DNA from 2 places in the Colwellia sp. F1 genome. Region 1 is predicted to be linked to the other one. Evidence: predicted binding sites of a transcription regulator. Region 1 holds the regulator's gene; the other holds the start of a gene.
What was found. Region 1 encodes LexA, which represses DNA repair genes until DNA is damaged. Its sites were predicted from a motif close to TACTGTATNNNNATACAGTA; they were not measured.
Positions count from the first base shown of each region.

Region 2: AC0UA9_RS10755 (DNA recombination protein RmuC) is a predicted target of LexA. The motif match lies at 1,531-1,550, and genes of this name have one in related genera.

Region 1 is NZ_JBWDLI010000004.1:298,256-304,268, forward strand. It holds gene AC0UA9_RS05735 (cytochrome c oxidase subunit 3) at 1-227, opposite strand, end outside; gene AC0UA9_RS05740 (cytochrome c oxidase assembly protein) at 274-831, opposite strand; gene ctaD (cytochrome c oxidase subunit I) at 834-2,423, opposite strand; gene coxB (cytochrome c oxidase subunit II) at 2,427-3,590, opposite strand; gene lexA (transcriptional repressor LexA) at 4,181-4,813, opposite strand; gene AC0UA9_RS05760 (type II secretion system protein N) at 4,950-5,714, opposite strand; gene gspM (type II secretion system protein GspM) at 5,887-6,006, opposite strand.
Region 2 is NZ_JBWDLI010000010.1:16,890-22,902, reverse strand. It holds gene lipA (lipoyl synthase) at 1-276, opposite strand, end outside; gene lipB (lipoyl(octanoyl) transferase LipB) at 341-976, opposite strand; gene ybeD (DUF493 family protein YbeD) at 1,100-1,363, opposite strand; gene AC0UA9_RS10755 (DNA recombination protein RmuC) at 1,594-2,949, shown strand; gene AC0UA9_RS10750 (sodium-dependent transporter) at 2,999-4,339, opposite strand; gene AC0UA9_RS10745 (MBL fold metallo-hydrolase) at 4,499-5,158, shown strand; gene serB (phosphoserine phosphatase SerB) at 5,232-6,013, opposite strand, start outside.

The DNA.
Region 1 (6,013 bases):
CCGGCCATGGATTCAGTGATAACATTACTAAACCAGCCTGCTATCATATAAATCACTAGCGCAATACCTGCTAATAAGATGTATCCACCATAACCACTGGCTTCACTTTGCATATCACTGACATAATTAGCAGCACCAACCGCAATCATAAATAATGCTACTGCGCCAACTATGGGCCAGTGACTTTGTGATGGCACATAATAACTTTCATAATCTTTCGTTGTCATTTTTATTCCCTCTTTACTGTTAATAGCGATAAGAGTTATCAATGCATTACGAGTCTGCCTTTTCACTAACGTCATATAAGGTATATGATAATGTCAGCGTGCTGATATCTGCTGGCAAGTCTAGATCAACATAAAACTGCAAACCCATTTCAACTTCTTCACCACTTTTTAATGGTTGTCGCGCGAAACAAAAACATTCAATTTTTTGAAAATAACCAGCAGCAATACCTGGAGACACTGACGGCACTGCTTGGCCAATAATGTCACGTTGTGATTGATTTTTTGCAAAAAAATTAACAAACTTCATTTCACCAGGATGTACGGATACCTCATTAATAACGGGCTCAAATCGCCAGGGTATTCCCTTGGCCATTCGAGTAATAAACTGCACTTTTATCGTACGCGATGTATCAACACCGTCATCGGTATAAGTGACTGCAGCATTATTCGTTTTACCGTTTAAGCCTGTGATATCACAAAAAACATCGTATATAGGCACAAGGGCAAAACCAAAGCCAAACATAGCAACAACCATAAAAACGAGTTTTTTAATAATTTTACTATTACTTGCCTTAATAGGCTTTTGCGTTATGTCATCATTCATGATTAGTCAACCTTCGGTGGTGTTGTAAAGGTATGATAAGGTGCGGGACTGGCCACAGTCCATTCTAAGCCTTCAGCACCATCCCATGGTTTAGCGGGTGCTTTGTCACCGCCCCTAATGCATTTGATTACAACAGCTAAGAAGATTAGCTGTGATAAGCCAAAAGCAAAACCACCAATACTGACCCATTTATTAAAGTCTGCAAACTGCAAGGCATAATCTGGGATCCGGCGCGGCATACCTGCTAACCCTAAGAAGTGCATAGGAAAAAAGAGTAAGTTGACCGAAATTAATGAGCACCAAAAATGCCATTTAGACAAGGCGTCGCTATACATATGGCCCGTCCATTTAGGCAACCAATAGTAAGCTCCTGCATAAATTGAAAATAATGAGCCCGTGACAAGCACATAATGAAAGTGCGCAACAACAAAGTAGGTATCGTGGTATTGAAAGTCTGCAGGTGTTAGCGCCAGCATCAAGCCTGAAAATCCGCCAATGGTGAACAAAATAACAAAAGCAATTGAAAACAACATGGGCACTTCAAATGATAATGAACCACGCCACATCGTTGCAACCCAGTTAAAGACCTTAACGCCTGTAGGAACCGCGATTAACATAGTACAGTACATAAAGAATAGCTCACCAAATAAAGGCATACCTGTGGTAAACATATGATGAGCCCAAACAAGAAATGACAACAAGGCAATTGCTCCTGTTGCATAAACCATAGAGCTGTAACCAAAAAGTTTTTTACGCGCAAAGGCGGGAATAACTGTTGAAACAATACCAAATGCCGGCATAATCATAATATAGACTTCAGGGTGGCCAAAGAACCAAAAAATATGCTGGAACATTACAGGGTCACCACCACCAGCAGCATTGAAAAAGCTGGTACCAAAGTAAGTATCAGTCAACACCATAGTAACAGCACCTGCTAGCACTGGCATGACGGCAATTAGCAAATAAGCCATGATAAAAAACGTCCAAACAAACAGTGGCATTTTCATATAGGTCATACCCGGTGCACGCATATTCATAATGGTAACAACGACATTAATTGCTCCCATTATTGAAGATACTCCCATAATATGCACAGCAAAAACAAAAAATGCCGTACTACCATTTGAGTAAGTGGTTGACAGCGGAGCATAGAAGGTCCAACCAAAATTAGGCGCACCACTGTTCATAAAAAAGGTAGAAAGCAAAATAGCAAACGCGAAAGGTAATATCCAAAAACTCCAGTTATTCATACGGGGCAAAGCCATATCTGGCGCACCGATCATCATAGGCAACATCCAGTTAGCGAAACCGGTAAATGCTGGCATTATTGCGCCAAAAACCATAATCAGCCCATGCACTGTAGTTAACTGATTAAAAAAGTCGGGTTCTACTATTTGTAAACCTGGCTGAAATAACTCAAGCCGGATTACCATCGCTAATGCGCCCCCCGTTAACAGCATAATAAAAGAGAACCATAAATATAATGTGCCAATATCTTTATGGTTAGTGGTAAATAGCCAACGTTTAATACCTTTCATTTTATGATCGTGATGCTCATCATCAAGGGATTCATTTATTATATTTGTCGTCATGTGTTACTCCCCGCCTGCTGCTTTAACATCTGAGCTTTGAACTAAATCACCCGTGTCATTACCCCAAGCATTACGCTCAAATGTAGTCACCGCTGAAATTTCTTGTAGTGTTAATTGTTTACCAAATGGTGGCATCATACCTTTACCATTGACGATTAAATTAATATGCTCTGTAATACTGCCTTGCGTTGCAACCACACTGCCCTTCAGTGCCGGAAATGTGGGAGGCAACCCTAACCCCGTTGGTTGGTGGCAGGCTGCACAATGAGCCATATAAGTTGTTTCACCTAACTGCATTAACTCCTCTTTACTCAGAGAAGCAGTTAAAGAGGCCCGCTCAGCATCAGCGGCTTTTGCGGTTAAAGCATGCTGTTCTTTCAACCATGCGTCATAATCTTCGCTCGATTTCACTTCAACAACAATGGGCATAAAACCATGGTCTTTACCACAAAGCTCAGCACATTGGCCACGATAAATGCCAGGTTTATCTACATTCGTCCATGCCTCATTGATAAAACCAGGGTTAGCATCTTGTTTAATTGCAAAGGCAGGCACCCACCAAGAGTGAATAACATCATCGGAGGTAATAAGAAATCGAACTTTTTTATTGGCAGGGATAACTAAGGGTTTGTCAACTTCAAGTAAATAGTTTTCACCTTTAGCTGTCTCATTGCCTTTAAAGCTACCATTTTGATTCTCATATTGCTCTCTTGGTGTTGAAAGCACAGAGTAATACTCAATGTTTTGATCAAAGTATTTATAGTGCCACTTCCACTGAGACCCTGTTACTTGGATAGTAATGTCGGAATTTTCATTATTTTCCATGCTAATTAGTGTATTAGTGGCAGGGATAGCCATGGCGATAAGTATAATGACAGGGATGGCAGTCCAAAGTATCTCAACCTTGGTGCTTTCATGAAAATCAGCGGCTTTTGCTCCTTTAGATTTACGATGAAATATCATTGACCAAAACATGATACCAAAAACTACAACACCAATACCAGTACATATATAGAGTGCAAGCATATGTAAATCATACACTTCTCTACTAATCGCTGTTGCTCCTTTAGTCAAATTTAACTGTGAATTTGACCAGGCCGAACTAGAAAAAAGGCTTAAAATAAATAACCCAATTCCCATCAACCTACGATGGTTAGCTCTCTTCACTCAACTTCTCCCTCATTATTACCTACTTAAGCTAAAAAATGATTTTAAATATCACTTCAAAAACAAAGGTATAAGAAATAGAAAACAGAAAAGCAGCAATGTACTTCATACTCATTAAACTGATTAACTGTTAATTTAGTTATTATTTTCAAACAAGATAGTAATACCCTATTTAAAATTTATTAAATTAACTGACGTGAAACTGCTAACTCAGCACTACATGAATGTAATAGTAAGTTTGGGTATCGAATTAGCACATCAACGTCTTTTTATTTTTATACAGTTCTTGCTTATTATTTTGTTCGATTCCCACTCTAGAATCGCTCAAAACTTGATCTACGTCAAATGGTAATTATAAAAAAAAGCTGTAGTATCAATAGAGTAAGCACTCTAAAGCTTTGGAATAGCTTGATAGATATAGCCTATAGCTTTTTTCATTGATCTTATATTTACTAAGAATTATTGGCTATATAACAAGCAAAGTGGGTTTTATTAGTTAAATCGGGTGATATATAGGGGGATAGATAAGAAAGGTGTTGCCGCCAAAGTCTTTAGCAGCAATTGATTAAAAAAGACTAAAGCAACGCAGTTTACATCCAATTACCGTTACGAATTACGCCAACGGCAAGCCCTTCAACATTGAATTCTTGGCAAGTAAGATCGACCTTTATTGGCTCAAAATTATCATTTTCTGCGACTAAATAAACAACATCACCGTCTCGTTTGTAACGCTTAACCGTGACCTCGTTCTCTACTCTAGCAACAATGACCTGACCATTTTGAATATCGCTGGTTTGATGTACTGCTAATAAATCACCATCTAGAATGCCAATATTTTTCATACTTTCGCCATTAACTCTTAACAAGTAATTGGCGGGAGGATGAAACAAATCACCATTCATTTCATAATGTTGTTCAATATGCTCTTCTGCTAATATAGGTTCACCTGCAGCAACGCTACCCACCAGTGGCAAGCCTTCTACTACATTAAATTGCTCAGCTAAACGTATGCCACGCGAAGTGCCTGGCAACATTTCTATATAGCCTTTTTTTGCCAAGGCCTTTAAATGCTCTTCGGCAGCATTAGCTGATTTAAAACCAAAAAAAACTGCTATTTCAGCTCTTGTAGGTGGCATTCCTGTTGCTTGAATGTTTTCTTTTATTAAATCAAATATTTGTTGCTGGCGCTTAGTTAAAGGTTTTAATTTATTTACGATTGGCATTAGCTTTTCCTTTCTAGGTAAAACGCTGTATTTATTCACAACTGTTATTATATACAGCCACAAGGTAAACACAAGGTTTTACTGCTTACTAGCAAGGGTTACCTATCCTACTTTACTAACGCACTCACCTTTATACTCAGAAGACTAAGCGATAACGACCCTGACTGTCTTGTCTACCCAAAAACGGCAGGGCGTCATTAAGGGCGGCAGGAAATTTAGCGCCAGGTTGTAAATATCCTTCACCTGATACTTTACCGCCTTGTGCAACATACGCGGTAAAGGTTAACCCTAAATCATTTTTAGGTGACATTACTAGCGCTAGCGTGCCTTGGTCACAGCTAATATCGGCAGTTAATATGCCTAACGGTACAGTACGAGACAGAGCAGTAACACCAGCTTTAGACCACGCGCCATTGCCTGTTGCACTAACGCATTGATTGTTTTTGCTAAAATCAATTTCCGCTGATGCAACAGTTAAGGTGACATCACCTTGCGCTAACATAGGTAAAGGTAGCGGTAGTTGTTGTGCTATTTCATTAGCGCTTATTAACATATTAGCATTGCTTATTTTTGCTTTCGTTGACGACAGTACTAGATCAAAAGCCCCTTCTGGACCAGCATTAAACGGGTCACCAAATGTGATTGATAACTTAGGGGTTAATGACAATAAAGACCAAGGGCTTAACTGTGCGCTAACCTTGTTAATAGGCGTACCATTTATGACAACTTGTGCGATATTAGTGTGCCAAATACTGCCGCTAACGCCTGAAAGGTAAAGGCTTTTTTTAACATTATTAGGTAATGGTACTTGCTGTAAAACGAATGCGCTTGGCAAGGTAGCAATTACAAAGCCAAGATAAGCGATGACAAAAATAATGCCCATGGCAAGGTTTTTTTTCATTAGTAGTCTCTGTTTAACATTTGAAATTATAAGTACTAGCCGCTAGATTTTAGGCGTTGGGCTCTAGATGCTAGACGCTATTTTTGCTTAATTTTCACATCTGCCTGAATTTTATTCAGGCACCAGTTTTTATTATTGTTATGCACAATTAACCTTTACACTTTCCAGCTTATTACCGCCCAAGCTGTAAACGCCTCACCTTCACTTCTCCTTGGTTATTGCCCTGTGTTAGGTCAATGGCTTGTACTTGTACGCCTTCTTTGTTGGTTAGGTGCTCTAACCAAACCAACAGTTGTGTA
Region 2 (6,013 bases), on a different contig from region 1:
ACAACGACGTGTACAAATATCACCTAAAATCATAAAGGTTGCTGTGCCGTGGTTAAAACACTCAGCCAAATTAGGGCATGATGCTTCTTCACAAACAGAATGAAGGTTATTTTTGCGCAAGTTCGCCTTAATACTATCAATTTTATCACTAGAGCGGGGCAGCTTTATGCGCAACCAGCTCGGTTTGCGCAGCATGGTTTCTTTGGTAGAGCTGACAACCTGAATAGGGATGTGCGCTAGTTTATCGGCATCACGTAATTTTGTACCAGGCGCCATTTTAGATGATTTTTTTACCGCAATGTCAGCGTTTACTACTTTGCTGTCACTCGTTGGCATCGTGTTATTTGACATGTCGTTGCTCATAATTGCTCGGTAATCCTGTTGGGTAAGACACTTCGTTAGCAGCTAACAAAGTGATGATATGTTTAACCAATGCCTTTGAGGCATCAGCCATATTTTGTGGGCCTTGAATATCGCATGTTTGAATCATTTCAAGACCAGCATAACCGCATGGGTTTATCCGCAAAAAAGGTGATAAATCCATGTTTACATTAAGTGCTAAGCCATGAAAAGAGCAACCTTTTCTAACTCTTAGCCCAAGTGAGGCAATTTTTTTATCGTTAACGTAAACCCCAGGGGCGTCAGGCTTAGGATAAGCTTTGATGTTGAAGTCATTAAGTGCAGCAACAATAGCGTCTTCAATAAGGGTAACCAACTGCCTTATACCTATTTTTTTGCGTCGCAAGTTAATCATAAAATATATCACTTGCTGGCCAGGGCCGTGGTAGGTTACTTGGCCGCCACGGTCAACTTTAACCACTTCAATATCACCCGGCATGAGTAGGTGCTCTTCTTTACCTGCTTGCCCTTGGGTAAAAACAGGGGGATGCTCAACTAGCCAAAGTTCATCCGGTGTTTGCTCATCACGGTTGTCAGTAAAGTTTTGCATGGCATGCCACACTCTACTGTAATCCATAGTATTTAATTGACGAACAATTAAGTTGCTTTTATTGACCGTAGTGGCTGAAGCAGGCAAAACAAACCTCGTACTGACGTGATAATATTATTGTTTATAGTAAAGTTAAAGCCGTGAGTAACATTATAAAACGTAACGCACTTGCTCTATGGCGTTTAATGTTGTGTAAATTTTTTCTATATGAGCTTTGCTCGTTACTGTGACTGGAATAGAAACAGAATGATAGTTCCCTTTGGCGCTCGGCGTTATCTTAGTTGTATAATCGCCAGGGGTATGTTTTTGCAGCTCAGCAATAATTAAGTCGGGTAGTTCATCACAGGCAACACCCATCACTTTAAAGTTAAGTACAGTGGGGAAGTCTAATAGTTCGTCGAAATGGGTTTTCATGTTTTTCTCTACAAAAGCTAATGCAAATAAGCAGTAATTACTCTGATATAAGTAGTTACCGTAATAATCGTATTATTTTATCATTAATTTAGCTCAAAGTGCTATGAGCGTTTACAAAAAGTAACGTTAATATATAACTAGCCGTTAGGGAAAACTTATGATTAAATAACTGTGTTTATTTACAGTGCAGCTGACACTGGATTTTTTGTTTATAAACCATAAGGTTATTAATGTTATCACTTTTGCAACAATCTGAAATAACCGTGCTTGTTATTTATGCAATACTCACGGTGTTATTATTATGCTTGTTATTTGTTATCCGACAAAACTTGCAACAACAAGGTGCGATTTCTCTGCTCAATGCCCAGCTTGAATTGTCAAACACCGCACAACAGAGCGCTTTAACACAGTTATTTGACAAGCAGCAGCTACAGCTATCCAATTCATTTGAGCAACAAATAGCTGATCTTCGGCTTAAATTATTAAGGGAATTAAGCAGCCAAAAAGAACAGCTCAACCAAACGTTAAGCCAAAACCAAAACCAAACACTTGACCAACTAATTAGTCATTTAAACCAAACGACTCAAGCTAACCGAGAAGAGCTGAGTAAGTCATTAATACAAAGCAGTGAGCAAATGACTAAGCGCATTGACGTGTTAACTAACGCGACGGATAAACGCTTGCAAGACATCAGTGCCCAAGTTGAAAAACGTCTTGCAGAAGGCTTTGAAAAAACCACTAAAACGTTTAGTGATATTTTACAGCGTTTAGCGTTGATTGACGATGCACAGAAAAAAATCACTGAATTATCAACCAATGTGGTCAGTTTGCAAGAAGTGTTAAACGATAAACGCTCTAGAGGGGCGTTTGGTGAAGTGCAACTGAGCGGTTTAATTCGTAATGTACTGCCAGAACAACACGTTAAAATGCAGCACACCTTGTCTAATGGCAAAATTGCCGACTGTGTGTTGTTGCTACCTGACCCTACCGGCAATGTTGTTGTCGATGCTAAGTTCCCTTTAGAAAGTTACCGTAAAATGATGGACTTTGAATTAGCTGAGTCAGACAGAAAAACCGCACAAAAACAATTTAAAATAGACATAAAAAAACATATCAATGACATTAGTGAGAAATATTTAATAGAAAATGAAACAGCAGACGGTGCGATTATGTTTATTCCAGCAGAAGCAATATTTGCTGAAATACACGGGCATCAAAGTGATTTAGTTGATTATGCGAATAAAAAACGGGTTTGGTTAGTCTCACCAACCACACTGATGGCGATATTAACCACGGCTCGCTCTGTTTTAAAAGACGAAGCAACGAGAAAGCAAATTCACATTATTCAAGCACACCTGTCTTATCTAGCCAAAGACTTTGACCGCTTTAAGGTGCGCTTTGCCAACTTAGCCAAACATATTGACCAAGCTGCAGTTGATGTAAGACAAATTCACACGTCGGCGGATAAAATATCAGGACGGTTTGAAAAAATTGAACAGGTAGAGCTGCAACAGTCTCAAGAGAATTTAATGGCTAAGGAAACGCATAGAGAAGAAGTAGGCGCTGGGGAAGAGACTAGATCCTAGTAACTAGTAACTAGTTACTAGGAAGACTTTAGTCCTTACCTCTAGTACCTTAAAAGGCGACATTGACGAACACGATCAGTAGCAAAACAGGGCAGATAAAGCGCAGGTAAAAGCCAAACACCTTCAATTTTACATTATTATTTATTAAAGCAATATTGCTTAGTTTATTGCCTCGCTGCCAAATCCAACCAATAACTATAAAGTAAAACAACGACATTAATGGCTGCAATACTGTCGTTAGCGCCTGTACAACTAAGCCAAATAACACCTCAAAAAAGGCAACTAAAGTCATACTGGCGGCTAAAACCACAATAGACACTAACCAAGTAGCGCCATTACGATTCAGACGTTTATTTTCGACCAAATAGGCCACGGGCACTTCCGTTGTTGAAATAGTTGAAGTGAGCGCGGCAATTGAGAGTAAAGTAAAAAAGCTAAAAGCAACAATTAAACCGGTCGTGCCCATAGAGCTAAATAACGACGGAAGAATTTGAAATATAAGTTGTCCCTCGCCAATGAGGTGGCCATTGGTAAACACTTCTTGGCCTGCGTGTTGTGCAACAAACAAGGCGGGAATAATAAGTAAACCGGCTAAAAAAGCAATACAAGTGTCAAGGGCTGCAATAGAGACAACCAGTTTGCCAATATCTTGCCCTTTTTTCATATAAGAGCCATAAACCATCATACCGCCAACACCAATAGACAATGAAAAGAATGCTTGCCCCATGGCTGAAATAATAAGTTTTGGGTTCGTTACTTGTGAAAAATCAGGAATAAGATATAAAGCCACACCTTGTGCAGCACCTTGCTGTTGCAAAATATAAACGATCAGGCCAATAAGCATCATTAATAAAAGTGGCATTAAACGGCTTGACCAGCGCTCTATACCAGCATGAACGCCCTGATGAATAATTGCCGCCCCAAGTAAGATAAACACAGGGGTAAACATAACATTACGCAGTGTACTTGATGTTGCCAACCAGGTTGCAATATCGTTAAAGCCAAGTAGATTAAATAAAGCACTTAAGGCGTGTGCTAACATCCACCCAGCTACAATACTATAAAAACTTAACATCATCATAGCGCCCACTAAACCGATAATACCGGCGTTACGGCCTACAGTATTAAAGCGCTTCCCACAAGCTTCTGCAAGCGCACTTACAGGATTTTTTTGTGCTTGATTACCAATATAAATCTCAGCGTATAAAGCAGGTAAAGCAAGCAATACAGTAACAATAAGATAAACAAATAAAAATGCACCACCGCCATTATTCGCCGCTTGTGTTGGGAAACCCCATATATTTCCTAAACCAATGGCAGAGCCTGCCGCAGCTAAAACAAAACCTAACCGAGAATGGAAAGAATCACGAGAAACACTAGAAGATGGCATAAAGAGTATAATTATGTTGTTAAAAAAATAATAGTTGCTGAGCTTACCTAGTAAAAAGGCTCAGGGGAAGCAGTAATCCGAGTTGTTAGCGCTTTTCTCTAAAATATCTTGTCTTATGGTATTATCATCCGAAACATTTAGCATTGAGAGTAAACAAGTATGCTCAAGTATCAAATTATTCCCGTAACACCGTTTCAGCAAAATTGTACCTTATTTTGGTGCAACGAAACCAAACAAGCAGCGGTGGTTGACCCCGGTGGTGACCTTGATAAAATAATCACTGCAATTGACCAACATCAATTAACATTAAGCAAAATATTCCTCACCCATGCGCACATTGACCACGCAGGGGCAACGGATGCATTAGCCACACATTATCAGGTAACAGTAGAAGGGCCGCATAAAGAGGACCAGTTCTGGATTGACTTGGTGGAAGAGCAAAAGCAACACTTTGGTTTTCCTGATGCCCAATCTTTCACACCAGATCGCTTCTTAAACCAAGGTGATACCGTTAGTTTTGGTAATATCACGCTAGAAGTTTATTTTTGCCCAGGGCATACGCCGGGCCACGTTGTCTTTTTTCATCGTGCATCGAAATTAGCACAAGTTGGCGATGTATTATTTAAAGGATCGATTGGTAGAACGGATTTCCCTCGCGGCGATAAAGCGACCTTAATTAGCTCAATTAGAAACAATCTGTTTTCATTGGGTGATGAAGTGCGCTTTATTCCAGGACACGGCCCTATGAGTACTTTTGGACAAGAGCGCATTAACAACCCTTATGTCAGTGACCATGCAGTCGCCAATAAAAGCAGTTAGCAGGTGTTGCGAGTAGACTGAGTGCATGTCAAGGTAATCACCTTGCACTCAGTCTAGCTTATAGCGCAGTAAGTTAAGCTAACCAATGTAACAAGCAGTCTAACCCCTGTTGGTTAATACTGCTGTCAGCTTGTGCTAACACAATAGGTTTAGCGTGAAACGCCACGCCAAAACTTGCCGCCGCCATCATAACTAAATCATTAGCGCCATCGCCCATAGCAACGGTTTGAGCACTAGGTATTTTGTATTCTGCTGCCAATAAATGTAAGGAGTCTGCTTTTACTTGAGCATCAACCACATCGCCTAAGACTTTACCGGTCAGTTTACCGTCAACAATTTCTAACACATTCGCAAACGCGGCATCAAGCTTTAACATGTCTTTAAGGTGATCAGCGAAGTAGGTAAAACCGCCTGAAGCAATGGCAACACGCCAGTGATGTTTTTTAAGCTCACTGACTAAGGTTTCTAAACCTGGCATGAGTGGGATATTTTTGGCAACATCCTCTAGAATTTGTGCTGGTGCGTTGGTTAAGGTGGCAACCCGTTGATGCAAACTTTGCGAAAAATCTAACGCGCCTTGCATAGCAAGCTCTGTTACGGCAGCAACCTGTTCACCAACACCGGCTAACTTTGCTATTTCATCAATGCACTCAATTTCTATTGTGGTTGAGTCCATATCCATGACTAACAAGCCAGGCTCATTTAACTTAGGCGCACTCTGAATTAAGGCTGCTTCTATTTTATTTGCTAAGGCAAAATCAGCGAGGGCATGGCGCGACTTACTAAAGTTATCGCAGCTTACGCTAAAGCGATAACTGGTTTGGTTGTTGCGCGTGTTGATGGCTGCTAAGGCTT